2 regions of the Streptomyces sp. NPDC048825 genome follow, and region 2 is predicted to be linked to the other one. Evidence: riboswitches for the same ligand, from Rfam matches in the RefSeq annotation. Region 2 holds a riboswitch; the other holds the start of a gene.
What was found. A riboswitch is a leader RNA that binds a small molecule or an ion and turns the genes downstream of it on or off. The one in region 2 is predicted to bind glycine.
Positions count from the first base shown of each region.

Region 1 (15,143 bases), on a different contig from region 2:
CGGTTCTCGACGCGCAGATGCGGAACGCCGTCGTCGATGCCGTACACCGGGCGGTTCCAGCGGTAGATGGTGCCATTGTGCAGCACGAGTTCGCCGAGCCGGGGGATGCCGCCGCCGTCCAGGACGCGCTGTGGATCCTCGTCGTCGCAGATCGGCAGCAGGGCCGGGAAGTAGCGCAGATTCTCCTCGAAGAGGTCGTACGCCGACGAGATCCACCGCTCTCCGAACCAGGTGCGCGGACGCACCCCCTGGGCCTGCAACTCGGGCGGACGCGTGTCGGTGGACTGCAGGAACAGCGGCGGCCTGGACTCGCGCCACAGCTCACGGCCGAACAGGAACGGGGAGTTGGCGCCGACCGCGACCTGCACGGCGGCGATCGCCTGCGCCGCGTTCCACACGTCGGCGAAGCGGCCCGGCGTGACCTGAAGGTGCAGCTGCACGGAGGTGCAGGCGGCTTCGGGCGCTATGGAAGCGGATGTGCAGCTGAGCCGCTCGACGCCGTCGATGTCGAGTGTGAAGTCCTCGCCGCGGGCCGCCACGATCTGGTCGTTGAGCAGGGTGTAGCGGTCCACGTCGGAGAGGTTCGCGGAGACCAGGTCGTCGCGTGCGAGCGTGGGCAGAATGCCGACCATCACGACGCCCGCGTCGACCTCGTTCGCTTTGCGATCGGCATATGCGAGCGAGGTGCGCAACTCCTCGGCGAGGCGGTCGAATACCCGGCCGCCCAGTCGATGTGGGGCAATGTTGACTTCCAGATTGAACATGGCGAGTTCTGTTTGGAAATCACGGCTGGCGATACGTTCAAGTACTTGAGCGTTCATCATGCGCGGCATACCGTCCGACCCCGCGAGATTGAGCTCGATCTCCAGGCCCATGAGGTTCTTCGGGCGGTCGAACCGCTCCTCCGCCAACAGCCGCTCAAGCCCCGCCAGGCACTGCCGGAGCTTGCCTCGGTAGCGCTGCCGATCGGACAGGCCGAACGACGCTGCCTCGACCTTCTCCCCCATCGAAGCGTCCCTCCTCGACTGGGCAGCCCGACAAACCGGCCGCTGACGTCCCGGGTCACGGGGGATGATGCCCAGGCAATGCGATCAATAACGTCCTGGACAGTCCTGTCGGCCGCTACTCTGGACGCAGGATCTCCAGGCACATTCACGCGGCATGAGGCAGGGCGCGGTTTTCGGCCGGGCGATGACCTCTTCTCCGACGAGTTGCGGTCTCGTGAAAAACGCCGACGACATTTGGCCGACCGTTTCGGTGAGGTATCCCGAGGTCATCGCGGGACGCTCATCGAGAATCGGGATCAAAGGCACTTATCGACGACCGAATTGTGCCTAGCCCTTAATCTGCGCAACGGCTAGACGAAACACCGCCTGAACACGGGTCGTATAAACTTCTCGAACGAGGCAGAGAGTCGGCGCTCGTGGTCGCCGGACCTGTCGTCACAGTGACGTCATTCACCGAGAGGTGAGCCGCGCAGCGTCTGATGCGTGCGATCGCAAAGCGACAGAAGAACATTTGATGCGAGCGTACGCGCCAGACGCCGCGCGACAGGCAGCACGGTGGCCCCACAGGCCGGGAACCCCCGCCCCTCTGCCCCAAAGTGCTGACAGCGTCGTCCGCCACCGCCCTCGCGCCACCTGTGCCTGTCGAAGAGAGGCGACTCACCATGCCGCTGCATGTCCCTCCGGCTCCCGCGCCCGCTGTACGTACCGTCCTCACGGCCCTCGGTTCTCCCACCGCCGTCCGCGAGGCACCCACCCCGTCCCTGCGCAACGCCCAGGGCCCCGCGACCCCCGACCTCCCACTGCCCGTCCACGTGCTCGACCGGATCACCCCGGCCGGCGCCTCGGCCACCCGTCTCGCAGGGTGGCGCTTCCTCATCCGCTGCGGTGGGTCTGCCGTGGCGGCTGCCGAGACCAGGCTGACCCCCGACGGATGGGCTTTCTCCCACTTCTTCGAGGGGCCGTACGTCGCCGCCACGGAGCACGCGCTGCGCCAGGCGGAGACCATGACGCAGTCCTACCAGGCCCGCCTGCTCTCCGTACCCGAGCTCTACATGCTCACGCTCTGGCTGCACGGCGACTGCACCGCCGACGGCGCCGAAGGCCACCCCGCCGCCACCGACCTCCTGGTGCCCCTCGCTCCCGCGCCGCCCGGCATCGCCGCGCACCGCCCGCACCGCGTGGCCGAACTGCTGCCCGTCCTGACCAACCGGCTCACCCCCGCCTCCACTCCCCCGCTGCTCGGCTCACCGGCCTGAGCACACCTCGGCTTCCGTGCCCCGCGGCCCCACTCCGGTCGCGGGGCACGCTGCTGCGCGCAGTGACGATGGGGGTCCCCCCGCTCGAGCGAAGCCGAGAGTGGCAGAGGGGACGCAGCGCACGCCCGGCCCATTCTGACTAGACGTATCCGACCATTCCGAACCACCCGAACAGGCGGCCCAGTTGGAATGAACCATCCGCACGAGTGGTGCGTCATCAACCTGTGAGAAGCGCCACTGTGAAATCCCTGCGGATTGACGTTTATAGGGCAACACTGGGTTCCGTACCGACTGACAAACGGGGGGCGGCCATGAACACCTCATCGAGCCGCAGCACAGACCACAAGACGATCACCGACCTCACTACACAGGGAAAGATCCCGCCAATGTGCCAGCACCAGCCACCGTGTCCGACAGCCGACTCCGCCGACCGGGAAGCAGCGCACCTCGTGGCGCACCACCCGGAGCAGGGATGGAGCCTGCTGTGCAACGGCGTCCTGCTCTTCGAGGACACCGGTGAGCTCCTGCCGGACGGCCGGATCATCGCCCCGCACCGACCGCCGGCCGGCGCGCAGGTGATGACCGCCGCCTGAGCCGCACGGGCGCACCACAGGCGACGCCAGGCACGTTGCTCAGACATATGAGGGGCCGGCCCCGGGACATCCCGGAACCGGCCCCGACGTATGCCCGGATGCGATTACGCGGCTACTCGTCGTAAGCGTCCAGCGGCGGGCAGGAGCAGACCAGGTTCCGGTCGCCGTACGCCTGGTCGATCCGCCGCACCGGCGGCCAGTACTTGTCCGCGGCCGACACCCCTGCCGGGAAGACGGCCTCCTCACGGCTGTACGCGTGCTCCCATGCGCCGCCGAGCACGGCCGCCGTGTGCGGAGCGTTCCGCAGCGGGTTGTCGTCCGCCGGCCACTCCCCGGAGCCGACCCGCTCGATCTCCGTACGAATGGCGATCATCGCCTCGCAGAACCGGTCGAGTTCGGCCAGATCCTCGCTCTCGGTCGGCTCGATCATCAGCGTCCCGGCCACCGGGAAGGACATCGTCGGCGCGTGGAACCCATAGTCGATCAGTCGCTTGGCGATGTCGTCGACGCTCACGCCGGTCGCCTTGTTCAGCGGCCGCAGATCGATGATGCACTCGTGTGCCACAAGCCCGCCGGGACCGGTGTACAGCACGGGATAGTGCGGTTCCAGCCGCTTGGCCACGTAGTTCGCGCTCAGCACGGCGACCTGCGTGGCCCGCTTGAGCCCCTCGCCGCCCATGAGGCGTACGTACGCCCAGGAGATCGGCAGGATCCCGGCCGAACCCCAGGGAGCGGCAGAGATCGGACCGACGCCCGTCTCCGGGCCCGCGGCGGGCTGCAGGGGGTGGTTCGGCAGGTACGGCGCAAGATGCGCGCGTACACCGACCGGGCCGACGCCCGGACCGCCACCGCCGTGCGGGATGCAGAACGTCTTGTGCAGGTTGAGGTGCGAGACGTCACCGCCGAAGCGGCCCGGCTTGGCGAGGCCCACCAGCGCGTTCAGGTTGGCGCCGTCCACATACACCTGACCGCCCGCGTCGTGCACCTGCGCGCAGATGTCGGCGACGTGCTCCTCGAAGACGCCGTGCGTCGAGGGGTACGTGATCATCAGCACCGCCAGCTCGTCACGGTGTTGCTCGATCTTGGCGCGCAGGTCCTCGACGTCGATCTCGCCGTCCTCGGCGGTGTTCACGACGACGACCTTCATGCCGGCCATGACGGCGCTCGCCGCGTTCGTGCCGTGCGCGGAGGACGGGATGAGGCAGACGGTGCGCTGCTTGTCGCCGTTCGCGCGGTGATATCCGCGTACGGCGAGCAGGCCGGCCAGCTCTCCCTGCGAACCGGCGTTGGGCTGGAGTGACACCTTGTCGTAGCCCGTGACCTCGGCAAGCTGCTCCTCCAGCTCACGGATGAGCGTGAGGTAGCCCTGCGCCTGCTCGGCGGGCGCGAAGGGGTGCAGCTGCCCGAACTCCGGCCAGGTGACCGGCTCCATCTCGGTGGTGCCGTTGAGCTTCATGGTGCAGGAGCCGAGCGGGATCATGCCGCGGTCGAGCGCGTAGTCACGGTCGGCGAGGCGGCGCAGATAACGCAGCATCGCGGTCTCGGAGCGGTGCTGGTGGAACACCGGGTGCGTGAGGTACTCGTCGGCGCGCAGCAGCGCGGTGGGCAGCGTGTCCTCGGCGGAGGCGTCCAGCGCCTCGATCTCACCCTCGACGCCGAACGCGGTCCACACGGCGCCCAGTTGGGTCCGCGTGGTGGTCTCGTCGCAGGCGATGGACAGCTGGTCGGCGTCGACGAGACGCAGGTTGACCCCACCCTCACGGGCGGCCGCGACGATCTCGGCGGCCCTGCCCGGCACCCGAACGGTGAGCGTGTCGAAGTACGCCGCGTGGACGACCTCGACTCCGCCCGCCTTCAGCCCCGCGGCGAGGATCGTGGCGTACCGGTGGGTGCGCTGCGCGATCGACCTGAGGCCCTCCGGACCGTGATAGACGGCGTACATACCGGCCATCACGGCGAGCAGCACCTGAGCCGTACAGATGTTGCTGGTCGCCTTCTGCCGGCGGATGTGCTGCTCCCGCGTCTGAAGGGCGAGCCGGTACGCCTGGTCGCCGTCCGCGTCCAGCGAGACACCGACGAGACGGCCCGGCAGGTTGCGGGCGAACTTCTCGTGCACCGCCATGTACCCGGCGTGCGGCCCGCCGAAGCCCATCGGGACCCCGAAGCGCTGCGTCGTGCCGACCGCGATGTCGGCGCCGAGCTCGCCCGGCGAGGCAAGCAGCGTCAGCGCCAGCAGATCGGCGGCGACGGTGACGATCGCGCCCAGCTCATGCGCCTGCTCGATGACGGGCTTGATGTCCCGTACGGCACCGGAGGCGCCCGGGTACTGGATGAGCACGCCGGTCACGCCGCGCTCGGCGACATCGGCCGGAATGCCCTCGCTGAGATCCGCGACGACCACCTCGACGCCGATCGGCTCGGCGCGCGTCTCGATGACGGCGATGGTCTGCGGCAGCGCGTCGGCGTCGACGAGGAAGACGCCGTTCTTGACCTTGCCCACGCGTCGCGACAGCGCCATGGCCTCGGCCGCGGCGGTGCCCTCGTCGAGCAGCGAGGCTCCCGACGTCGGCAGGCCCGTGAGGTCGGCGACCATGGTCTGGAAGTTCAGCAGCGCCTCGAGGCGGCCCTGCGAGATCTCCGGCTGATACGGGGTGTACGCGGTGTACCAGGCCGGGTTCTCCATGACGTTGCGCAGGATCACCGGCGGCGTGAACGTGCCGTAGTAGCCGAGCCCGATCATCGAGTCGAGGACCTCGTTACGGTCCGCGAGGGAGCGCAGCTCGGCGAGGACCTCGGCCTCGGAACGCGCGGCCGGCAGCGCGAGCGCCTCGGCGTCCTTGATCACATCCGGCACCGCGGCGGACGTCAGCTCCTCGAGCGAGCCGTACCCCACCTGCGCGAGCATCTTGGCCCGGGCCTCGGTGTCGGGTCCGATGTGGCGCTGCTCGAAGGGGATTCCCCGTTCGAGCTCGGAGAGCGGAATGCGATGGGCGGTCATTTGCGGAGGCCTCCTGGTCTGACACGACCTTCGAGGGCACCACGGCGCGGGTGCCCGGACGGCCTCCCCCTCTGTCATCTCAACCTGAGAGCTTCACCGGTCCGCCGACTGTACGGCGTCCCGGCTTTCACCGTCGGTGAGAGCGGAAGCCGTCAAACACCCGCTCTGCTTTCCAGAGTGGCCTCGTCCGCGCGGTACGTGGGCCTGAGAGATTCCGGGGAGGATTTGCTCCTTCGGCGCCTCCGATGAAGCCTTGGAGGACTCTCCCGCACGGGATCAGCGGCCGTTGACAGCGTACCAGCGGGCATCCCCCGAGTGGCCGCCCACCGCAAAGTGCCCTTTCGTAGTGCTTATGGATGCGTAGTGCTGACGGATGAGTTGTGACCAGATGGAGGGCCCGTGCAGACCGACATCGATCCGCGCAACCTGATCGGCCGCAAGGCGTTCGACCGCGACGGCCACAAGATCGGCACTGTCGACGAGGTATATCTCGACGACGCGACCGGTACTCCGGAGTGGGCGGCCATACGCACCGGCCTGTTCGGCAGAGACGCCTTCGTGCCCCTGGAGCCCAGCGAACTCGTCGAGGGCACCTTGCGGATCCCCTTCGACCGCGCCCTCATCAAGGACGCCCCCGACTTCGGCGTCGGCCGGCACCTCTCCCCGGAACAAGAACTCCAGCTCTACCACCACTACGGCCTCGACGTAACACCCCCGCCTCCGCCCCCGGACCGCGACTTCGGCCACCTCGCAGGCTCGGACGAGCCCTAGGCGGGCTTGCCGAAGTCCGGTGCGGTATTCCCAGCGGAGCGCTGTCGCCGAGGCCTACGGTCTTCGCGACACCAGCGGCAGCGGGTCCGCCGGCTCCAGCTCCGGATCGTCGATCCGAAAGGTGCGTACGCGCCCGGGTTCGGAGTCGGGCGTCTCGAACCGCACCGTGACCCGCCCGATGCCACTGCCCTGCACCCACCCGTGCCCGAACTCGGCATGCCGTACGTCATGCCCCGCGGCCCACCGCCGCACGGCAGGCGCCTCCTGCTCATCGGCCGGCTCCTGCGCCTTGTCCTGCGCCGAAAGCTCCGGCTCACCCGCGTGAGCCCGTGCCTCGGCCTGCGCCCGAACCTGCGCGAAGAGATCCTCCTGTGTGTAGTCGGCGAGCCCAGAGACCCCGACTCCCAGCAGCCGTACGCCTCCGGTGGTGTCCACGGACTCCAGCAGCCGTGCGGCCGCCTCCCGCACCACCGCGGCGTCGTCCGTGGGACCCCGCAGAGTCTCGGAACGGGTCAGCGTCGAGAAGTCGTACCGCCGCACCTTGAGGACGATGGTCCGCCCCGACAGATGCGCGCCGCGCAGCCGCCGCACACACCGGTCGGCGAGCCGCTGCACCTCCATCCGCACCCGCACCCGGTCATGGATGTCCACGTCGTACGTGTCCTCGACGGACACCGACTTTGTGTCCCGCTCGGCCACCACGGGCCGCTCGTCGTGCGCGAGCGCCATGGCGTACAGCGCGATTCCGTGGGCCTTTCCGAGGAGCCGTACGACCTCGTCCTCACCCGCCTCGGCGATCTCCCCGACCGTCGTGATCCCGGCCCGCCGCAGATGGTCCCCGGTGGCCGGCCCCACCCCGGGCAATGTGCGCACCGACATGGGAGCGAGCAGTTCGCGCTCCGTCCCCGGATCTATCACCACCAGCCCGTCGGGCTTGGCCTGCTCTGAGGCGATCTTCGCGAGCATCTTGGAGGCCGCCAGCCCCACCGACCCGGTCAGCCCGGTGACGGCCCGGATGTCCGCGCGCAGCTTCGCCCCCGCCAGCCGGGCCGAAGCCTCGTCCCAGGCCGCTTCCCCGGCCTCCAGATCGACAAAAGCCTCGTCCAGGCTCAGCGGCTCCACCAGCGGCGACAGCTCGCGCAGCAGCCCCATCACCTGCTCACTGATCTCCCGGTAGAACCCGAACCGGGGCACCAGATACGCGGCGTTCGGCGCCAGCCGTCTCGCCTGCGCCATGGGCATCGCGGAATGGACTCCGAAGACCCGGGCCTCGTACGAGCACGTCGCGACCACACCCCGTGGCCCGAGCCCACCCACGATGACCGCTTTCCCGCGCAGGCTCGGCTTGGCCGCCTGCTCCGCCGAAGCGAAGAAGGCATCCATGTCGAGATGCAGGATCGTGGGCGCGGTTCTCACATCTCCGATGCTGCCCTACGCCACTGACAATGCGCCCGTACGCAGCAGCCTTCGCCCCTCGGTGCGCAAGCCCTGCCCCCTCGATGTGCGGGGCCCTCCGGTAACCGCTCGCTCAGACCGCGCGGTTGCGACGCCGCGCCAGCTCGTCCGCGGGATGGTGCCCGACGAGCGTCTCGCCCGTGTCGACGCGCTCCCCGTGCAATTGCGAGAGCGCGCTCTCCACGTCCCGCCAGACCACCCCCACGGCGATCCCGAAGATGCCCTGCCCACCCTGGAGCAGCGCGTGGACCTCGTCGGGCGAGGAGCACTCGTAGACCGTCGCCCCGTCGCTCATCAGCGTCATGCGCTCGAGGTCACGGAATCCGCGCTCCCGCAGGTGCTGGACCGCGGTACGGATGTTCTGCAACGACACACCCGTGTCGAGAAACCGCTTGACGATCTTCAGGACGACAACGTCCCGGAAGCTGTACAGCCGCTGTGTCCCCGACCCGTAGGCAGGTCGCACACTCGGCTCGACGAGGCCTGTGCGGGCCCAGTAGTCCAGTTGCCGGTAGGTGATGCCCGCGGCAGCGCAGGCCGTGGGACCGCGATAGCCGATCTCCTCGGACGCCACCCCGCCACCGTCCGGCGCCGGCGTCGGCCGCTGCTGTGGAGCGTGGTCGGCCGCGCCGCCATGCTGGGGATACCCCATGCCCGAGCGGAGCCGAGAGCTTGGGGGAGGGTACGGGCCGCTCTCCACCGGACTGCGTCCGGGGGCGCCCCCAGCCGTACCGTCGCCGCTGTTTCTCACGCCGACCTCCGTCCCCTTGACCTGCCTTCTCGACGGTAGGCAGTCACGGGGGGTGCGTCAACGACCACCGCACTCGGCACGCCGAGTGATAATCACCCTAAGAGTGGTTTCCCGTGCCCCACCGCGGGGAAAGGCTAGCCGAATGCTCCCCGCCCGACCCTCGCACGCCCTGTCGTCCGGTGGTCCCGGAGGGTCACTGGATATTCGTCCCGCAGCCCCAGCTCGGTTGTGGGCGTCAGGCCGGGTCACTGGCTGTTGGTGCCGAAGTCCTCGGGCGAGATCTGGTCGAGGAACTCGCGGAACTTCTCCACCTCGTCCTCCTGCTCGTCCGGAATCGCGATCCCCGCGTCGTCCAGCACCCCGTCGCTGCCGTAGATCGGCGTCCCGGTGCGCAGCGCCAGCGCTATGGCGTCGGACGGCCGGGCGCTGACCTCGACCCCGCTGGCGAACACGAGCTCCGCGTAGAACACACCGTCCCGCAGGTCCGTGATGCGCACCTCTGTGAGTTCCTGGCCGACGGCCTCCAACACGTCCTTGAACAGGTCGTGCGTCAGCGGTCGCGCGGGAGCCATGCCCTGCTGTGCGAAGGCGATCGCCGTCGCCTCCCCCGGCCCGATCCAGATGGGGAGGTAACGGTCGCCTCCCACTTCACGCAGGAGCACGATCGGTTGGTTGGAGGGCATTTCGACCCGGACACCTACGACGTCGAGCTCGTTCACACAGCAACCCTAGGCCGTGCTCGGCATCTTTGGGTAGTCGAGCACGGAACGGGCGGCGGATCCGGGCTCGGTCACATGCCTCGGGTTCAATGCAGCCGTACTCCGAGCGCGGACTGCACCAGCGCGGCATGCAGCTTCACCGCGAGTCCCGCCAGCTCCCTGGTCCGCGCCTCTGCGTGTGCCCTGGTCTGCGGATTGCGGTGCAGACGGAGCGGGGCGACGACCTGGTCGACGAGTCCGGCGTCACGGTCGGCGGCGGCCTTCACGGCGCGCAGATGCCGCGGCTCGATCCCGAAGCGCCCGAGTTCCACGACAAGGCCGGCCACGGTCACCGCCTCGGCGTCGTAACCCCCGTCCGGCAGCGGCGTGATGAGGCCGTACGACTCCCACTCGTCGAGCTCCTGCTCACCGATCTCGGCGGTGGCCAACAGCTCGGCCCGCCCGATTCGCGCCGCGGTGGGTCCCTCCGGCTCGTCGGTGGCCTCGCCGTCACGCTGCCGTCCCAGCGACGGCAGCTGCACCGCCTCACCGCGCTCCATGGCGTCCAGGTGTTCGCGGATCACCTTCAGGGGCAGATAGTGGTCCCGCTGCATCCTCAGTACGTGGCCCAGGCGCTCGACGTCTTCCGGGCTGAACTTCCGGTACCCCGACGGGGTCCGCTGCGGCTCGATGAGCCCTTCCGACTCCAGGAAGCGGATCTTGGAAATGGTGACTTCGGGGAACTCCTCGCGCAGCACGTTCAGCACCGTGCCGATACTCATCAGCCCACGGGCGGCGGCGCCGTTCCCGGCACCGCCGCTCGGTGTTCGAAGCATGGCCCTTCCCTGGGGTCCCCTGACGGATTCTGGGGAGGGTCAGATTCCCCGCTGGCTCGCGTAGAAGACCAGCCGGTACTTGCCGATCTGCACCTCGTCGCCGTTCGACAGCGGGACGGAGTCGATCCGCTCCCGGTTGACGTACGTGCCGTTCAGGCTGCCGACGTCCGCCACGGTGAACGTGCCGTCCGGCTGCCGACGGAATTCCACATGGCGACGCGACACCGTCACGTCGTCCAGGAAGATGTCGCTCTGCGGATGACGGCCCGCCGTGGTCAGGTCGCTGTCCAGCAGGAAGCGGCTGCCCGAGTTGGGGCCGCGGCGCACCACCAGGAGCGCTGAGCCGAGCGGCAGCGCGTCCACAGCCGCCTGCGCCTCGGGCGACAGCATCGGCATCTGTGTCTGGCCGGTGGCTTCGGCGTCATAAGCCTCGAGGCCCGAGATGGAGATCGTCGAGGTGGTCTCCGACGGACGCTCGGCAGCCGCTCCGGCGCGCAGCGGCGCGCCGCAGTTGGAGCAGAAGCGGCTGTTCTGCGCGTTGCGATTCCCGCACCTCGTGCACACCAGGGCCGACATGGACGGATCCTCCTGCCGCGGCTGTCCTGCCTGGGCATTGGACGCGTACGGATCGGGGGAGAACCCTCCACCCGCACTTGAGGTTGACGGATCCCCGAAACCTATGCGCCCTGACTGGGCAGGGTCAACAGACGACGCGCCCTGACCACCGGAAATGTCACCACCCGGGCCACCGAGTTGATCTCGGAACAGCGGGCGCTCCCCCTGCCCTTCGGCATCTTCATGGCGCGACGCGCGATGGCGGGCAGTGGCACTGTCGCTGCCCTCTTTCGCGCTCTTGCCAAACCACTTCGCAAACAACTTCACGGGCGATTCCCCTTGACCGAAACAGACCCGCCCGTGGGGCAGGACGAACCCTGATTACACACACCGGTCGAGCCGGACATCCTCACAACGTCGGCATCCACCGAACAGTTTCCACCACGCACCACCCATTCGGTGCGTCGACCCCCCGCAACGTCATGCCCGCGACGAGCGGCACGCATGCGCCCCCGCCTCACTGGGAGGACGACCGAGCGTAGTCAGGCTGCTTCGCTGGTCGCAAGGCATCAACGATGATCTTGTCGGAGCGCTCCACCGTGACAGTGGCCTGCTCCTTCTCCAGAGTCTGCACCACTCCACCGGGGATGTTGAGCGCCGGTTCGAGGTCCTGCGGCTTGCCGATGACCTTGAAACGATAAGGCGCGCTGATCTTGTTCCCGTCGACACTCACTCCACCCCCGCTCGGGTCCGTCAGGTACGTGCTGGCGACCACCCGTACGCCATTGACCTGGATCGCCTCCGATCCGGCTGCGCGCAGCTCCTGGATCGCGTCGAGCAGCATGTCGGCCTCGACCGCCCCCTTCGTGTCGCCGATGGTCAGCGTGATGCCGGGCCCCTGCGCCGCCACCGTGCCCGCAAGTATCCCGAGCTGCTTCTCCTTCTCGACCGTCTGCTTGCGGGCCTCCTCGGCCTGGTCCGAGCTGTTCTCCAGCTCGGTGCGCTGATCTTCGAGACCTTGTTTCTCTTCTTCCAGACGCTGAGTACGGTCATCCAGTTCATCGAGGATGCGTACGAGATCTTCCTGACGCGCTCCACGCAGCGCGCCGTCGCCGTCGCTGTTGGACGCCACCTGAACGGCCAGGCCGAAGCCGAGACCGAACAGCAGAAGGGCGACGATGAACTGCGCACGCGACAGGCGTGGCGGCCACAGACCGTTCACCAGCCGCTGACGACCGGACAGGGTCGGCTCGGCCTGCTCCGGATCGGTCTCCGGTGGCTCCGATGCTTCGGTTTTCGGCGTCTGAGAAGCCTCGGTTTTCGGCGTCTTCGGCCCCTCAGCCTGCACCTCTTCGGGCAGCTTCTTGCTCAGCCGGTTCTCAGGGGCGGCCTTGGGGGCCTGCTCAGGGGTCTCTTCCTGGTTGCTCATCGGCCTCACGCCCGGAACACGTGCCGGCGGATCGCCGCGGCATTGGAGAAGATGCGGATGCCGAGGACGACGACGACGCCCGTGGACAGCTGAGCGCCGACGCCGAGCTTGTCGCCCAGGAAGACGATCAACGCGGCCACCACGACATTGGAGAGGAAGGACACCACGAAGACCTTGTCGTCGAAGATGCCGTCCAGCATCGCGCGCAGCCCGCCGAACACGGCGTCGAGCGCCGCGACCACGGCGATCGGGAGGTATGGCTCGACCACCGCCGGAACTTCGGGCCGAACCAGCAATCCAGCCACGACTCCCACGACGAGGCCCAGTACGGCGATCACGATGTGCCCTTCTCTGTGCTCGGTTCTGCTGTTCGTACGATCACACTCGGCGCGGCGGGCAGCCGGACGTCGTCCTCGACGGAAAGGCCGGTCTGGATTCCGTAGTTCTCGTGCAGCGCCTGCAGATACAGCCCGTCGGCACTGCTCTCGAATTCGCTGCTCAGCCCCTTGCCGTCCCCCACCGCGAGCACGGTGTACGGCGGCACCAGCGGCTTGTTGTCGACCAGTATCGCGTCGCCCGCCGCCCTGATCGCGGACAGCGACGTCAGCCGCTGCCCGTTGATCGAGACGGCTTCGGCGCCCGATGCCCACAGCCCGTTGACGACCCGCTGCAGATCGCGATCCCGTACTCGCCCGGTGTCGGAGAAGCCCGACGTCTCGCGCGCGTCTCCGTCACCGCTCTGATCGGCTTCCTTCGCGTCGTCGACGACCAGCTTCACGCCGGGACCGTGCACTTCGACCGCTCCCGACAGGATTCCGACCAGTTCGCCCCGGTCACCGCCGTGCTTCTTCAGCGCCTCGCGCTGCCGAGCGCTCACGTCGTCACGCAACTCGTCGACACTGTCCTCGAGCTTGTCGGCCACCGCGTTCTCACTGTCGATGCGGTCGATGAGTTCCTCGCGCTCCTTCGCGACGACCGGAGCCTCGATCCGTGCCTGTGCCGCGCCCACGGTGACCACGAGGGCCGCCAGTACCAGTCCGACCGCGAGACCAACCTTTGCCCGCACCGTCTTCGGCATGCCGCCGGCGTTCTCGGCCTTCTTACGGGCGGCCGCCTCCGCATACCCCTCGTCCAGACTGTGGTCCATGACGTTGGTGAGCAGCGACATGGAGGCGTCCAGCCGCGGAGGGCGCGTGGGGGTGCTCCGAACGAGGGGGTGCTGCGGCATGCCGCACATCGTCGCACGTCGCGACCGCCACCTCCGAATGGCCCCACCGACGTGCCGAACGGGCCCCGGCGGGGGCACCGTTCGGCACGCGCGCTTGCTCAGCGCCCGGCGCTGTCCACCACAGACGACCACTCGTCGAGCAACGCCTGGGCGGACGCGTCGTCGGGCCCCTCGGCCCACAGATGCGTGACGGCCTCCGCAGGATCGGGCAGCACCATCACCCAACGCCCGTCGGTCTCCACGACCCGTACGCCGTCGGTTGTGTCGACAAAGCGATCCCCAGCGGCCTCCACAACCCGCCGCATCACCAGGCCCTTCACTGCCCAGGGAGTCGCAAGATCGCGCTTGAGGACATGCGCCCGCGGAATCCGCGCATCGATCTGGCTGAGCGTGAGCTGAGTGCGCGCCACCAGACCGATGAGCCTTACGAAGGCCGCCGTACCATCGAAGACGCTGCTGAACTCCGGCACGATGAACCCGCCGCGCCCATCGCCTCCGAAGATCGTCGAGTCGTCGCGCCCGACCCGTGTCAGATCGTCCGGCGAGGTGGTCGTCCAGTCGACCTGAGTGCCGTGGTACGCCGCTACCTGCTCGGCGATCCTCGTAGTGGTCACCGGCAGTGCCACCCGCCCGCTGCGCCGCTCGGCGGCCACCAGGTCGAGCATCACCAACAGCGCCCGGTCGTCCTCGACGATCCGCCCCTTCTCATCGACGAGCGAGAGCCGCTCACCGACCGGGTCGAACCGCACTCCGAACGCGGCCCGCGCCGAGGCCACGATCTCCCCGAGCCGCACCAACCCCGACCTGCGCGCATCCGCCGTCTCGGTAGGCCTCCGCTCGTCCAGACCGGGATTGATGGTCAACGAGTCGACACCGAGCTTGCCCAACAGGCTGGGTAGAACCAGTCCGGCGCTTCCGTTGGAGGCATCCACGACCACCTTCAGCCCGGATTCAGCAACCCCGGTGGTGTCGACATTCCTGAGCAGAGAGCCGGTGTACGAGTCGAAGACACTGGCCGGAAAGTGCAAGTCCCCGATCTCGCCCGGGAACGCACGCCGGTACTCCTGCCGCGCGAAAACGCGGTCGAGCTTGCGCTGACTCGCCTGCGACAGATCCGCCCCACGCCCGTCGAAGAACATGATGTCGACCGAGTCCGGGACCCCTGGAGTCGTCCGGATCATGATCCCGCCGGCACTGCCCCGAGCGGTCTGCTGCCGCGCCACCGGCAGCGGTACGTTCTCCAGGTCCCGTACGTCGATGGCGCTTGCCTGCAGCGCGGAAATGACCGCACGCTTCAGCGCACGAGCACCCCTGGAGTGATCGCGAGCCGTCGTGACCGTGGAGCCCTTCTTGAGCGTCGTCGCATATGCCCCCGCGAGGCGCACGGCGAGCTCCGGAGTGATCTCCACATTGAGAATCCCGGACACCCCGCGGGCACCGAAGAGATGTGCCTGTCCGCGGGACTCCCAGATGACCGAGGTGTTGACGAAGGCGCCGGCCTCGATGGTCTTGAACGGGTAGACGCGTACGTTCCCCTGCACGATCGATTCTTCGCCGACAAGACAC
Region 1 is NZ_JBICUR010000027.1:1,992-17,134, reverse strand. It holds gene ACGFNK_RS41915 (glutamate--cysteine ligase) at 1-1,007, opposite strand, end outside; gene ACGFNK_RS41910 (hypothetical protein) at 1,670-2,263, shown strand; gene ACGFNK_RS41905 (DUF5999 family protein) at 2,650-2,856, shown strand; gene gcvP (aminomethyl-transferring glycine dehydrogenase) at 2,969-5,854, opposite strand; glycine riboswitch at 6,037-6,133, opposite strand; gene ACGFNK_RS41895 (PRC-barrel domain-containing protein) at 6,254-6,625, shown strand; gene ACGFNK_RS41890 (DNA polymerase IV) at 6,680-8,041, opposite strand; gene ACGFNK_RS41885 (MerR family transcriptional regulator) at 8,154-8,831, opposite strand; gene ACGFNK_RS41880 (bifunctional nuclease family protein) at 9,077-9,550, opposite strand; gene ACGFNK_RS41875 (MerR family transcriptional regulator) at 9,637-10,365, opposite strand; gene ACGFNK_RS41870 (FHA domain-containing protein) at 10,405-11,247, opposite strand; gene ACGFNK_RS41865 (DUF881 domain-containing protein) at 11,438-12,349, opposite strand; gene ACGFNK_RS41860 (small basic family protein) at 12,355-12,687, opposite strand; gene ACGFNK_RS41855 (DUF881 domain-containing protein) at 12,684-13,586, opposite strand; gene ACGFNK_RS41850 (sugar phosphate nucleotidyltransferase) at 13,676-15,143, opposite strand, start outside.
Region 1: linked by a shared signal. The riboswitch ahead of gcvP (aminomethyl-transferring glycine dehydrogenase) and the one ahead of gcvT (glycine cleavage system aminomethyltransferase GcvT) in region 2 are both predicted to bind glycine.

Region 2 (15,143 bases):
GCATGGGGGTGGTCGCGGCGTGGTCGAGGTATGCCATGGTGGGCCCAATTCTAGAGCCCGCTGTGGTGTGGCTCCGTTGGGCCGGTCCGTCAGCTGCCGAGGCTCCACGACAACGTGTTGTCCGCCGACATGAAGGCCGCCAGGACCAGGAGGTCGGCGACGCCGAGGCCCAGGCCCAGATAGGCGCGGCCGGGGCGGGTGGTGTTGCGGTAAAGAGCCACCGAGGCCAGGGCTATGGCAATGGGGCCCAGGAAGATGTTGAAGACCAGGAGGCCCACAAGGCCGAGGATGAAGGACGCCACGGCCATGCCGTCGGCGTCACGACGGACGGCGTTACGGCGCTGGGGCGCGGCGGTGGTCAGCTGCATGAGTCTGCTCCCAACAGGCGTAGGGACGTGGTCAGTTGGTGTTCTCGTGGCGGCGTGAGTGACGCTCGCGGGCCGCGAACACGGCCAGCCAGACGCCGATGACCGCGGCGGCGACGAGGGTGAAGGAGAGCGGCGCGTGGGCCACGGTGCCCAGGACGACGCCCAGCAGCAGGAGTGCCGCGACGAGGAACAGCATGAGATGCCTCTCGTGGTGTCGTGGGTCGTAATCGTTGATCAGTGAACGCTTGTAGCTACAGTTGTTCACTGACTTCCCAGTCTAGCGCGTTCATGACTTTTCAAATCACAGAGAACAGTTGTTAACTGCATGGCATGAGTCACACCCTCGGCGTCCGGCAGGCCCGGAAACAGAAGACGAGGCAGGCGTTCCTGGACGCCGCGCTGGGTCTGCTGGAGGAGCAGAGCCTCAGCAGTCTGGGCCTGCGCGAGGTCACCAGGGCCGTGGGCGTCGCCCCGACCGCCTTCTACCGGCACTTCCCCTCGACGGCGGATCTCGGTGTGGCCCTGGTCGAGGAGGCGCTGGGCAGCCTGCACGCCGTGATCGCCGGCACGGTGTCCGCAGCCGGCGACGGCGACGAACGTATCGAGCGCGCCGTCGAGCTGATCGCCCGTCACGTACGCGAGTACCCGGCACACATCCGCTTTATCGCCCGTGAACGGAATGGCGGAGTCCAGAAGGTCCGGGCCGCGATAGCGGAGCAACTCGCCCGGTTCACCGACGAGGTGAGGACCGCACTGGCCGAGCACCCGGAGTCGGCCGGCTGGAACGACGACGACCTCTTGATGCTCGCGGGTCTGTACGTCGACCAGATGCTGATGACCGCCTCCAACCTCCTGGACGCGTCCCCCGAGGAGCAGGGTCAGGTCATCCGGGTGGCGACCCGCCGTATGCGCCTGATCGCCGTCGGCCGCCGTCACTGGCTGGGGTGAACTCCCGTGCAGGGACGCTCACGAAGAATGCATACGAAGGGCGCGTACGAAGCCGTCGTACGCGCCCTTCAGTCGCCTGATCGCCCTGCACTGAACAGGGTCAGAGCCTGACCCGCGCGAGCTGTCGCGACTGCGCCACCAGCCTGTCCGCGCTGTCCCAGACCTCGGCGTCCTCTTCCAGGAAACCGCCGGCGAGGTTGCGCGTGGTGATCGAGATCCGTAGCGGACCCGGCGCCGGACGGCAGCGTATGTGCACGGTCAGCTCGACGGTCGGGACCCAGCCGGACAGGCCCAGTTCGAAGGCGGTCGGCGGCAGCGCGTCGACCGCGAGGAGCAGCGAGAAGGGGTCGGCGTCCCGGCCGTCGGCGAGCCCGAACCAGGCCCGCATCTCCCCCTTGCCGGACGGCGAGCCGAGGGCCCAGCCCAGGGTGGAGGGGTCGAGCTTGAGCATCAGCCGGTCGGTGATGGCGGAGCTGCCGGGGACGGGAGCGGGCGCATCGGCGGGGCCGAAGCACTGGTCCAGCGGCGGAATCGCCGGCGGCTTCGCCGACGTCCGTACGTCGTCGGGGAGTTCGTCCAAGTCGCCGTAGGAGGCGAGAACGCGGATGCGCTCGACCTCCCGGCCTTGGTCGTCGTACTGGAAGAGGGACGCCTGTCCCGTCGACAGAGTGCGGCCGGTGCGTACGAGGTCCGTGCGGACGACCGCCGGACCCGGCTCGGATGCGGTCAGGTAGTGCGCGGAGATGGTGAACGGGTCGCCGTGCGGAAGGGTGTCCGCGAGTGCGCGGCCCAGAACGGCCAGCAGATAACCGCCGTTGACGGCGTTGATGATCGTCCATCCGGCGGACAGGTCGATGTCGTAGACGCCGGGTGCGCGGCGCGTGACCGCGGTGTCGCGGTCGAACTCGCTGTCGCCGATCGTTGCCTGTACGAGAGCTGCTTCTGACATGCCTGAACGGTACAACAAGAAATTACTAAGCAGTAGCTTTTGAGGTTTCGGCCACGTGACATCTCCCCGCTGACACGGAAACGGAAACGGGAGAGCGCGTGTGCGCTCTCCCGTTTCCGTGTGCGTGGGCTACTACTTGGCGTCCTTGGACGCCTCGCCCGATTCCTCCACCCGAGCCTTCTGAGCCGCGTCCGCAGCCACCACCGCGTCCGGCACCAGCTCCACCGCCTCCTTCGCCGCCGACAGCAGCACCGTGTCCTGCGGCGCCTGGTCCTCCGCGTTCTCCGGGTGGTGGCAGGCGACCTGCTGACCGGGCTTCAGCTCAAGGAGCGGCGGCTCCTTGGTGGTGCAGATCTCCGTGGCCTTCCAGCACCGGGTGTGGAAGCGGCAGCCGCTCGGCGGGGAGATCGGCGAGGGCACATCGCCCTTGAGCAGGATGCGCTCGCTCTTGGCGGCCCGGCGCCGGGGGTCCGGGATGGGCACGGCCGACATCAGCGCCTTGGTGTACGGGTGCATCGGCGCCTTGTAGAGCGAGTCGCGGTCCGCGAGCTCGACGATCTTGCCGAGGTACATCACCGCGATACGGTCCGAGACATGGCGTACGACGGACAGGTCGTGCGCGATGATCACGTACGTCAGGCCCAGCTCCTGCTGGAGGTCGTCCAGCAGGTTCACGACCTGCGCCTGGATGGACACGTCCAGCGCGGAGACCGGCTCGTCCGCCACGACCAGCTTCGGGTTGAGCGCGAGCGCGCGGGCGATGCCGATGCGCTGGCGCTGGCCGCCGGAGAACTCGTGCGGATAGCGGTTGTAGTGCTCGGGGTTGAGGCCGACCACCGACAGCAGCCGCTGGACCTCCTTCTTGATGCCGCCCTCGGGCGTGACGCCCTGGAGCTTGAAGGGGGCCCCGACGATGGTGCCGATCGTGTGGCGCGGGTTCAGCGACGAGTACGGGTCCTGGAAGATCATCTGGACGTCACGGCGCATCGGGCGCATACCGCCGACCCCGAGGTGCGTGATGTCCCTGCCCTCGAACTCCACGGTGCCGGCGGTCGGTTCGAGCAGCCTGGTGATCAGCCGGCCCATCGTCGACTTGCCGCAGCCCGATTCGCCGACGACGCCGAGCGTCTCGCCGGACTTGACCTCGAAGTCGATGCCGTCGACCGCCCGCACCGCGCCGACCTGCCGCTGGAGCAGGCCCTTGCGGATCGGGAAGTGCTTCTGGAGCCCGGTCACCTTCAGCAGGGTCTCGCCGGGGGCGGCGTCCTTGGTGAGGGTCGCGCCCGGGGCCGTCTTCGGGCCCGCGCCGTCGCTCTCTGCGGGTTTGGTCACTGCCGCGTCCTCGGGTTTCTCACTCACAGCTTGGGCGCAATCTCTTCGGTCCAGATACGCTCCCGCTGCTCCTGCGTCATATGGCAGGCGGCCCAGTGGTGGCTGCCGACCTCGGCCAGCTCGGGGCGGACCGTGCGGGTGACGTTGTCCTTGGGGACGTCCGCGTACGGGCAGCGCGGGTTGAAGGCGCAGCCCGACGGGATGTTGATCAGCGAGGGCGGGGAGCCCTTGACCGGGATGAGCCGCTCCTGCTGGTCGCGGTCCAGGCGCGGCATCGAGCCCAACAGGCCCCAGGTGTAGGGGTGCCGGGGCTCGTAGAAGACCTTCTCGGCCGGGCCGCGCTCGACGCAGCGGCCGCCGTACATCACCAGGATGTCGTCGGAGAGCTCGGCGACGACGCCCAGGTCGTGGGTGATGACGATGACCGCGGAGCCGAACTCCTTCTGCAGATCCCGGATCAGGTCGAGGATCTGCGCCTGGACGGTCACGTCCAGGGCGGTCGTCGGCTCGTCCGCGATGAGCAGTTCGGGGTTGTTGACCAGCGACATCGCGATCATTGCGCGCTGGCGCATACCGCCGGAGAACTCGTGCGGGTAGCCGTCGACGCGCTTGTCCGGCTGCGGGATGCCCACGCGGTCGAGCATCTCGATCGCGCGCCGCCGCGCGGTCTTCTTGTCGACGTCGTGGTGTATGCGGTACGCCTCCACGATCTGGTGGCCGATCGTGTAGTACGGGTGCAGCGCCGACAGCGGGTCCTGGAAGATCATCGCCATCTCGCGGCCACGCAGTTTGCGTACGTGGTCGGGGTCGGCGGTGAGCAGTTCCGTGCCGTCCAGCCAGATCTCGCCGGAGATCTGCGCCTTGCGCTTGCCGTACTGGCCGGTGGTGTGCAGGCCCATGATGCCGAGCGAGGTCACCGACTTGCCCGAGCCGGACTCGCCCACGATGCCGAGGGTCTTGCCCTTCTCCAGCGTGAAGCTGAGCCCGTCGACGGACTTGACCAGTCCGTCGTCGGTCGGGAAGTGCACCTTCAGGTCGCGGACTTCGAGGAAGGCGGTCGGGGCGGGCGAGTCCTTCACGGGCTCGCCCAGCGCCGCCCCGCTCTTGCTGAGTTCGGTCATGCGAGCCTCACTCGGGGGTCGATCACGGCGTACAGAATGTCCACGACGAGGTTGGCGACGATCACCGCGAGCGAGGTGATCAGCGTGACGCCCAGGATCACCGGGAGGTCCTTGTCGCTGATCGCCTTGAGGACCGCCTGTCCGAGGCCGGGAAGACTGAAGGTGGTCTCGGTGAGGATCGCGCCGCCGATCAGGGCGCCGAGGTCCATGCCGAGCATGGTGAGGATCGGCGTCATGGTGGAACGCATGGCGTGCTTGCCTATGACGACAGGCTCGCGCAGGCCCTTGGCGCGGGCGGTGCGGATGTAGTCCTCGCCCATGACCTCCAGCATCGTGGCTCTGGTGATCCGGGCGTACATCGCCGCGTAGAGGAAGGCGAGCGTGATCCAGGGCAGGATCATGCCGCCGAGCCAGCCGGTGAAGCTTTCCTCGATGGGGACGTACTGGGCGTCGAGCCAGCCGAGTCCATAGCTGAAGATCGCCAGCGACAGCAGGCCGGTGAAGTAGATGGGCAGCGAGACACCGGCGAGAGCGACGACCATCGCGCCGCGGTCCCACAGGGAGCCGCGCTTGAGCGCGGAGAGCACGCCCGCCGCGACACCGAACAGCAGCCACAGCACGGCGGCACCGAGCGCGAGGGCCAGGGTCACCGGGAAGCGGTCGGTGAGCACCGGCCAGATGGCCTGCTCGTTGCGGAAGGAGTAGCCGAAGCAGGGGGCCGCGCACTCCGTGACGTCGCCGCCCGCCGCGTACGTGCGACCCATGAAGAGGCCTTTGAAGAACTCCCAGACCTGGACGAGGATCGGCTCGCCGAGGCCGAGCTTCTGGCGCACGTCCTCGATGGCCTGTGGGTCGGCCTGCTTGCCCACGAACATCGTGGCCGGGTCCACGCCCGCCCAGCGGGGGACGAGGAAGAAGATGCAGAAGACCACCAGGATGATGACCACCAGCATCACTGCGGCGGCGAAGAGCCGCCTGGTGAGGTAAGCGAGCACTGCTCTCGGCCCGGCGGCGGACCGTGGGCCACCGGAGGTCTTCCGGTGGCCCACGGATCACGCCGCGCCGGCCTTCACCTGCCTTTCGTGCCGTATGGCGGGTGCGCCGGTCGGATTTACTTCTTCAGACCCAGGTTCACGAAGTCGTACTGACCGCTGTAGTTGTCGGTCGTGTAGACGTTCGCCAGGTTGTTGCCGCGCCAGTTGATGAACTTCTCGAAGACGAAGGGCAGGTAGTAGCCGCCCTCCATGACCTTGTGGTTGATCTCCGTGGAGAGCTGCTCCTTCTTCGCGTCGTCCAACTCCGTGACGTAGTCGGCGAAGAGACCGTCGATCGTCTTGTCCTTGATCAGGGCGTAGTTGTTGTTGCCGCTCTCAAGGATGTACTTGCTGTTCCACAGGGGCAGCCCGAAGCCCTGGACAGTCGGGAAGTCCGGGCCCCAGCCCATGATGATGATGCCGTAGCCCTTCTTCACCACGTTCGAGGGGCTGCCGATGATGCCGCTGGTCTGCGCACCGTCGTACTGGTCGATCTCGGCGTCGATGCCAACCTTCTTCAGCGACGCCTGCAGGGACTCGGCGGTGGCCACCTCGACCGGCTTGTTGTTGCGGACCGCGATGGTGGTCTTGAAGCCGTTCGGCTGGCCGCAGGCCTTCAGCGCCTCCTTGGCCTTGGCGACGTTGCCCTTCTTGTCCGCGCCCGCCATGTCGTACGGGTCGTACTTCTGACCCTCGGCACCCGGGACGGACGGCGGCAGCATGTTGGTGCCGATGTCACCGCCGGCCACCGGGCCGCCCCGCGCGGTCTGCAGCGACTCGTGGTCGGCGCCGTAGAGCACGGCCTTGCGGCAGTCCACGTTGTCGAACGGCTTCACGCTCTGCGGGAAGACCGCGTAGCGGACGTAGCCGGAGACCGGGTTGTCCAGGTTGCCCTTGTGCTCCTTCAGGGCAGTGGTGCGGCCCTGCGGGGACATGCCGGTCTGGTTGATGTCCAGATCGTAGTCACCGTTGATCAGGCGCTGGTCCATGTCATTGGCGTTGGTGAACAGCGTCAGCGAGATCTTGTCCGGGTACGCCTTGCGGATCGGGTCCGAGGCCTGCTTCCAGTTCTCGTTGCGGACCAGGACCAGCTTCTTGTTCGGCGTGTACGACTGGAACTTGTACGGGCCGGACGAGAACGGCTTCAGGCCGTACTTGGACTTGGTGTCCTTGTCCTGACGGACCGGCGAGGCGAAGGCCATGGCGAGCATGTCCTCGAAGTCCGAGTTGGCCGCGGGCAGCTTGAAGACGATGGTCTTGTCGTCCGGGGTCTCGATCGCCTTCAGACCCAGCTTGTCCGCGGACGTGTCCTTGTAGGGGCCCGGGTACTCGCCCTTGGGGTCGAGGACGTCCTTCAGGTAGACGGGACCGCCGGACAGCACGTCCTGCGCCCACTGGCGCTCGATGCCGTACTTGACGTCCTTGGAGGTGATCGGCTTGCCGTCCTCCCAGGTCACCCCGTCACGCAGCGTGTACGTGTACGTCTTGCCGTCGTCGGTGATCTTCGCCGTGCTGGTGGCGAGGTCCGGGGTGACCTCGGCGCCCTTCGCTCCGGGCTCCGTCTTGCCGGTCACCAGCGTGCGGCTGTAGTACCGCATGAAGTTCCAGGCGAAGCCGTAGTAGCCACGCGTGGTGTCCCACGAGTCGGCGTCCTGGACGCCGGCGAACTTCAGCTCGCCGCCCTTCTTGACCTCGGAGGCCTGGGCGACCTTGTTGTTGGCGGCATTGAAGCCGGCCGCGCCGCCTTCCCCGCCTTCGTCGGTGCCGCCGCCGCCGCACGCCGCCGTGGCAAGCAGCGCGGCGACCACGCCGGCGGCGGCCACGGCCTGCTTACGCCGCCCTGTGGTGCGTTGGGTAGTCACTCGGATCCTCCGTGTGTGTAGCGGCCCGCCGACAGATGACGGGCCCTGGGGGTACGGCAGTTCAGCGGGAACCCTTCGGATCCAGCGCATCGCGCACGCCGTCGCCGAAGAGATTGAAGGCAAGCACGGTGATGAAGATCGCTACACCCGGGATCACCATGTACATGGGGTCCGAGTCGTAGTAGTCGATCGCGCTCGAGAGCATCTGCCCCCAGGAGGCTGTGGGCGGCTTGACGCCCACGCCCAGGAAGCTGAGTGCCGCTTCGGTGAGGATGTTGGTCGGGATCATCATCGTCGTGTACACGATGATGGGCGCGACGAGGTTGGGCAGCAGCTCCTTGAACAGGATGTACAGCCGCCCGGCCCCGAGGCTGCGGGCGGCCTCGACGTACTCGCGCTCCCGCAGCGAGAGCGTCTGGCCGCGCACCACACGTCCGACATAGGGCCAGCCGAAGAAGCCGATCACCAGGATCATCACGAACATGCGCACGCCCGTGCCGGTGAGGCCCAGCATCTGGTTCGGCATGACCGAGACCAGCGCGATGATGAAGAGCAGCTGCGGGAAGGCCAGCAGACCGTCCATCACACGGCTGATGACCGCGTCCAGCCAGCCGCCGAAGTAACCGGCGAGAACTCCCAGAACCGTGCCGAGCACGACCGCGACGAGGGCGGACAGGAAGCCGACCAGGAGCGAGATACGGGCGCCGTAGACGATGCGGGCGAACACGTCACGCCCGTTGACCGGTTCGACGCCGAAGGGGTGGTCCGCGCTGATGCCGCCCCAGGAGCCCTTGGGGGTTGAGAAGAGAGGGTCGATCAGGTCCTCGTGGTGCGTCTCCGGGTCCTGCCCGACCAGGTTGGTGATCACCGGTGCGAGCAGTGCGATCGCGATCAGTGCGAGCACGATGACGCCGCCCGTGAGGGCCAGCTTGTCGCGCTTGAGGCGCTCCCAGGCGATCCGGCCGAGGGAACGCCCCTGTACCGCCTTGCCCTCGGCGGAGCCGGCGAGCACCGCCTCCTCGGCAGCACTCGGGGCCGCTTCCGCGGTCGGCTCGTGCAATGGTGCCGTCATCGTGGCAGCGACCCCTCTCAACCGGCTGTAGCCGGCCCCCACATGCCGCTTGTAAGCGGCGTGATCAGTCCGTCGTACACAGGGGCGAACACCCCCGAAGCCGGAGTCTTCAACGGTTCAGCGATCTGTTGCCAGACCTGGCGGTGAATGGATGCCTAAACGTGATGCTGTCTGGGACGTTCCGTTATCCGAACGGTACGTAACGAGGTGCGGACGCGGGACAGTTGATACCCAAGAGTCACACGCCACATTTACTCGCGTAGATCGGGACAATAAACCCGAACCAGATCCGAAGTCGAATCGAGGTCGAACGAAAGGCGAACGGAAGGGATCCGGCGAGGTGAGCCCGGGTCAGCCGGGCCGGGCGGAGTCCGACGGAGCGTCAGTACGAGCGTGTCAGTACGAGTCCGGGTAGCCGTATCCGCCCGCCACCGGAGCCTGCGCGGGGGCCGCGTGGGCCTCGCGGTCGTAGAACGGGCGCGTCATGGCCCGCATCCACATGGCCACCGGGTCGTACTCGTCGGACATCGCGACGGTCGACACCGGCAGCCCCTCCGGCACGACACCGATCGACTGCTGCATCATCGCCCGTACCGAGTCCACGGCGGGCGGACTCGTGTCGTACACATCGAGCCCGATGGCCAGATACGGAGCGCCCAGCGCGGGCTGCACCCAGGCGCGGCGCAGCGAGCGCACGGCGGCGGTGCGATGCGCGTTCTGCGCCAGGAGGGCGTAGAACTGCGGGAGTTCGATGCTCGGCTCGGCCATCCGGAGCGGGCCGGCAGGCTGCCGCTCCAGGCCGGTGGCGATGCGGCGCAGGTCGAGCCAGGGGACGCCGACGCCGCCGCCGGGCGCGTGCGGGTTCAGCCACAGGCCGTAGTGGTCGGGGTAGAGGGTGCGGGCCACGTCGAGGCCGTCGACGACTTCGTACGAACGGTTCCAGCCGCTGGCCGAGAGTTCCTGGGCGGAGGTGACGCAGGGCGCGTAGCTGAAGCCCTCCACCTCCATGTTCCCGTACTGGGCGTCCGGTGAGCCGGCCTGGCCGTGCCAGAGCAGCATCCAGATCTGGCCCGCCGAGGGGGCCGCGAGCGCCCGCAGGAGCGCCTCGTAGGCGTCGTAACGCCCGGGCGTGACCTGGCGCAGCATGTGCTCGACCTGCCCGGCCGCGATGCCGCTGGCGCTCACCTGTACCGCCCCTTCGAGAAGTTGACTCGGATATGAAACCAGCTTATGCGCTGCGCTGGCGGAACCGATTGGAGCTCGGGGCTCGATGTCGTTTTTGGCGGGTGCGTCGGAGCCGGTCGCGCCCCGCGGCGGAGCCGCATATGTCACAGCCCCGCGCCCCTTGCAGAGCGCCCCCTTCGGGGCGCGCTACAGCGAAGCTTGGTAGAAGGGGCGGACCCTTTCTCGTAGCCAGGTCGTCACCGGGTCATGGGCTGCTTCCAGGAAGACCAGGTTGACTGGCCAGGGGGCTGGGGCTCGGGTCAGGGCTCTGCCCAGGGCGTCCAGGGGGCGGGTTCGGGCTTCGGGGTCCCAGGAAGTCAGTTCTACGCCTACGAAGAGGACCGGGGCGGCCGTTTCGATGGCTGCCAGGCAGCGGCGGGCGGTTCGTACGGCGCCGGTGGCTTCGAACTCGGTCGAGGCGGCCGTCAGGAAGTCCACCGGGTCCTGCTGCCAGTCGGGCTCGAACAGGCGGACCCGGCCGCCGCTCGCGGGGCCGTCCAGCTCGGTGCGGCCGGAGCGGCACAGCTCGGCGACGGCGGGCGGGGGCAGCGGGATGCCTACCGTGCCCTCCGGGTTCACCGCGATGCCCACGTGCGGCGGCAGTCCGCGCGCGAACTCGACGGCGGGCGCGATCGTGTACGCCATGTGGTCGCCGGCGATCTGCCGGAACTGCTGCGCCGAGCTGAAGACCGGGACGTACGCCTGTCCGCCGAGCTCCATCGCGGGCAGGTCCAGCGGGCCGCTGTGCGGGCCGCCGCCGTTCGGCAGTGGCACCCAGAGGAAGCTGCGTCCGAGGACCTCCACGATCCGGGCAGCCGCCGAGGGCCCCGCCGGAGCGCCGAGGGACGCGGCGAGCACCTCCTCCAACTCGTTGCCGGGCCAGCCGACGTGTGGATGGGGGTGCGCCTGTGCCGGGAAGTCCATCTGCCTCTACCACCTGCTCGAAAACCACTGCCGGAACCAGTGCCGGATAGGCCGGATACCACCGCCGGGGCAGCGACCGCTGCGACTGAAAACCCTAGCGCCCGGCTGGCGTGAGCCGTTTCAGTCGCCGCAGCCGATCCCGCTCAGTCGCCGAAGTCGATCCGCCGCAGCACGTCCGCCGCGGACCGGTCGATGAGGACGGCCGAACCGCAGCCTTCCGGCAGGTCACCCTTCTCGACGGAGCGCAGCAGCCGGGCGACCGCGGCGCGGTGCCGGGCGAAGGCGTACCGCGAGACCCCGCGGCCGCGCTCGCGCTGGCCGTCCAGGGCCGTGTCCGGCGGGACGTCGAGCAGCAGCAGATGCAGCGTGCCGCCGCGGCGCCTGGCCTCGCGCGCGATCCAGTTGCGCACCCAGGCCTGGGTGCCGCAGTCGTGCACGACGACGCCCTCGCCGGAGCGCAGGGCGCGGCGCAGGCCCGCGTAGTGCGCGGCCCGTACGAGGGGGCGGTAGACCGCGTACGGCAGAAACCGGGACAGGCGGTGGTCCCAGCGGTCGCGGGTGTCCTGTGAGTCGATGCGCACGCCCGTCACGGCGCGGCGCATCAGGGTCGACTTGCCGCTGCCCGGCAGGCCCGTGACCACGACGAAATCGGCCGCGCCGAAGCGCAGGCCGTGCGGACTGTGTCCCGCACGCTCCCGCAGATCACGGACGACGGGCGCCGGGAGCCGGCCGCACGCCTCCCTGGCCGGGACAGCCGGGACAGCGGGCTGCTTGGGCAGTGCGACGGCGGCACCCGTCGCGTACGCCGTGGTCCTGTTCACGCTGTTCGTCCTCCCCATGGGGTCGGGAGACCCATCCCCGTCGAGTGTAAAGAGAAGGTAATGCGTGCACCCTGTCGTTTTCGTTCTTGCCATGCCACAGGCCCGTCACAGATCTCTGTGAATGACGTGAACGCCTCTGAGCCCCTGTGGAAGTCCCCCCTGCCGTGCCGCACCGATGCGTGCGATGATGTGCGCGCCAACTGCATACAGGCCGCTTGAATCCGCGCGGGAGAGTTCCGGGCACGTGTACACGAAGGTGTACGACTGTCCGGGCGCCGAAGGAGCAAGTCCCTCCCTTGAATCTCTCAGGCCCCGTTACCGCGCGGGCGAGGCACATCTGAAAAGCGGGCCGTCCCCTGGTAGCCAGGGGGTCGGCTCCACCCACGGTGCAAGCCATTGACCGTACAGGTCACGGCGAACCTCTCAGGTTCCGATGACAGATGGGGAGGAACGACCTCGCCGTCATGCCTTGGGAGCCCTGTCCGATGAGCAGCACCACTCCACGCCGTACCGCACTCGATGCACTCCATCGTTCGCTCGGCGCCACGATGACCGACTTCGCCGGCTGGGACATGCCCCTGCGGTACGGCTCCGAGCGCGACGAGCACCTCGCCGTGCGTACGAAGGCGGGTCTCTTCGACCTCTCCCACATGGGCGAGATCACGGTCACCGGACCGGAGGCCTCCGCGCTGCTCGACTACGCGCTGGTCGGGAACCTCGGGAGCGTCAAGGTCGGCCGCGCCCGCTACACCATGATCTGCCGTGAGGACGGCGGCATCCTCGACGACCTGATCGTGTACCGGCTCGGAGAGACGGAGGCCGGGTCTTCTCACTACATGGTCGTCGCGAATGCGAGTAATGCGCAGATCGTCCTGGACGCACTGGCCGAGCGCGCCGCCGGTTTTGACGCCGACGTCCGCGACGACCGCGACGCGTACGCGCTGCTCGCCGTCCAGGGCCCCGAGTCCCCCGGCATTCTGAAGTCGCTCACCGAAGCGGACCTGGACGGACTGAAGTACTACGCGGGCCTGCCCGGCACGGTCGCCGGCGTCCCGGCCCTGATCGCGCGCACCGGCTACACCGGCGAGGACGGCTTCGAGCTCTTCGTCGCCCCGGCCGACGCGGAGAAGCTGTGGCAGGCGCTGACCGAGGCGGGTTCCTCCGTGGGCCTCGTCCCCTGCGGCCTGTCCTGCCGGGACACGCTGCGTCTGGAGGCGGGCATGCCGTTGTACGGGCACGAACTGTCGACCTCGCTCACACCCTTCGACGCGGGGCTCGGGCGGGTCGTGAAGTTCGAGAAGGAGGGCGACTTCGTGGGGCGCGAGGCGCTCACCGAAGCCGCCTCCAGGGCTCAGGAGAACCCGCCACGCGTCCTCGTCGGACTGATCGCCGAGGGCCGCCGAGTCCCGCGCGCCGGGTACGCGGTCGTCACCGACGGCAAGGTCATCGGCGAGGTCACCTCCGGCGCGCCCTCGCCGACCCTCGGCAAGCCGATCGCGATGGCGTACGTCGACGCCGCCCACTCCGCGCCCGGCACACCCGGTGTCGGCGTGGACATCCGGGGCAGCCACGAGCCGTACGAGGTCGTGGCGTTGCCGTTCTACAAGCGCCAGAAGTAGTCCCGCCGACGGTTCGGCAGCGCGCCGACGTGACGTACGTTCCCGTGTGCCGTCTCGTATCTGCCGCCGGTATCCGCGGTCTCGTCACGCATGACACCCCGTTCATCACCAGTCCCCCGCGTACAGGAGAATTCAAGCCATGAGCAACCCCCAGCAGCTGCGCTACAGCAAGGAGCACGAGTGGCTGTCGGTCGCCGAGGACGGCGTCTCGACGGTCGGCATCACCGAGTTCGCGGCCAACGCGCTCGGCGACGTCGTCTACGTCCAGCTCCCCGAGGTCGGCGACACGGTGACCGCGGGCGAGACCTGCGGCGAGCTGGAGTCGACGAAGTCGGTCAGCGATCTGTACTCGCCGGTCACCGGTGAGGTCACCGAGATCAACCAGGACGTCGTGGACGACCCGGCGTTGGTGAACACCGCGCCCTTCGAGGGCGGTTGGCTGTTCAAGGTACGGATCGCGGAGGAGCCGAAGGACCTGCTCTCCGCCGCCGAGTACACCGAATTCTCCGGCTCCGACTCCGCCTCCTGAAGGACTCCTGACTGATGTCGCTTCTGAACCAGCCCCTGCACGAACTCGACCCGGACGTCGCCGCCGCCGTCGACGCCGAGCTGAACCGTCAGCAGTCCACCCTGGAGATGATCGCCTCGGAGAACTTCGCTCCGGTCGCGGTCATGGAGGCCCAGGGCTCGGTCCTCACCAACAAGTACGCCGAGGGCTACCCGGGCCGCCGCTACTACGGCGGCTGCGAGCACGTCGACGTCGTCGAGCGGATCGCCATCGAGCGGATCAAGGAGCTCTTCGGCGCCGAGCACGCCAACGTCCAGCCGCACTCGGGTGCCCAGGCCAACGCCGCAGCGATGTTCGCCCTGCTCAAGCCCGGCGACACGATCATGGGCCTGAACCTCGCGCACGGCGGGCACCTGACCCACGGCATGAAGATCAACTTCTCCGGCAAGCTCTACAACGTCGTCGCTTACCACGTGGACGACGCGACCGGCCAGGTCGACATGGCCGAGGTCGAGAAGCTGGCCAAGGAGTCCAGGCCGAAGCTGATCGTGGCCGGCTGGTCGGCGTATCCGCGGCAGCTGGACTTCGCCGCCTTCCGCCGCATCGCCGACGAGGTCGGCGCGTACCTGATGGTCGACATGGCGCACTTCGCGGGCCTGGTCGCGGCGGGCCTGCACCCGAACCCCGTCCCGCACGCGCATGTCGTCACGACCACCACCCACAAGACGCTGGGCGGTCCGCGCGGTGGGGTGATCCTGTCCACGGCCGATCTCGCGAAGAAGATCAACTCGGCTGTCTTCCCCGGTCAGCAGGGCGGTCCCCTGGAGCATGTGATCGCCGCGAAGGCCGTCTCCTTCAAGGTCGCGGCCTCGGAGGAGTTCAAGGAGCGCCAGCGGCGCACGCTGGAGGGCGCGCGGATCCTGGCCGAGCGCCTGATGCGGGACGACGTCACCTCGGCCGGCGTCTCGGTGCTGTCCGGCGGCACGGACGTACACCTCGTCCTTGTCGACCTGCGCCACTCCGAGCTGGACGGGCAGCAGGCCGAGGACCGCCTCCACGAGGTCGGCATCACGGTCAACCGCAACGCCGTCCCGAACGACCCGCGCCCGCCGATGGTGACGTCGGGGCTCAGGATCGGTACGCCCGCCCTCGCCACCCGTGGTTTCACGGCCGAGGACTTCGCCGAGGTCGCGGACATCATCGCCGAGGCGCTGAAGCCCGCCTACGATGCCGAGTCGCTGAAGGCCAGGGTGTCCGCGCTGGCCGACAAGCACCCGCTGTACGCGGGCCTGAAGTAGGTCCGTACTCCGTACGACTTGTTCGGGCGCTTTCTTCGGGGCACCGCGCACACTGAGACGTAC
Region 2 is NZ_JBICUR010000016.1:614-15,756, reverse strand. It holds gene ACGFNK_RS32595 (cysteine desulfurase family protein) at 1-37, opposite strand, end outside; gene ACGFNK_RS32590 (DUF4190 domain-containing protein) at 90-368, opposite strand; gene ACGFNK_RS32585 (hypothetical protein) at 400-633, opposite strand; gene ACGFNK_RS32580 (TetR family transcriptional regulator) at 699-1,316, shown strand; gene ACGFNK_RS32575 (thioesterase family protein) at 1,417-2,265, opposite strand; gene ACGFNK_RS32570 (ABC transporter ATP-binding protein) at 2,398-3,597, opposite strand; gene ACGFNK_RS32565 (ABC transporter ATP-binding protein) at 3,621-4,718, opposite strand; gene ACGFNK_RS32560 (ABC transporter permease) at 4,715-5,713, opposite strand; gene ACGFNK_RS32555 (ABC transporter substrate-binding protein) at 5,830-7,614, opposite strand; gene ACGFNK_RS32550 (ABC transporter permease) at 7,676-8,686, opposite strand; gene ACGFNK_RS32545 (enhanced serine sensitivity protein SseB C-terminal domain-containing protein) at 9,083-9,871, opposite strand; gene ACGFNK_RS32540 (enhanced serine sensitivity protein SseB) at 10,058-10,834, opposite strand; gene ACGFNK_RS32535 (AAA family ATPase) at 10,978-11,673, opposite strand; glycine riboswitch at 11,872-11,986, shown strand; gene gcvT (glycine cleavage system aminomethyltransferase GcvT) at 12,141-13,274, shown strand; gene gcvH (glycine cleavage system protein GcvH) at 13,414-13,803, shown strand; gene glyA (serine hydroxymethyltransferase) at 13,818-15,080, shown strand.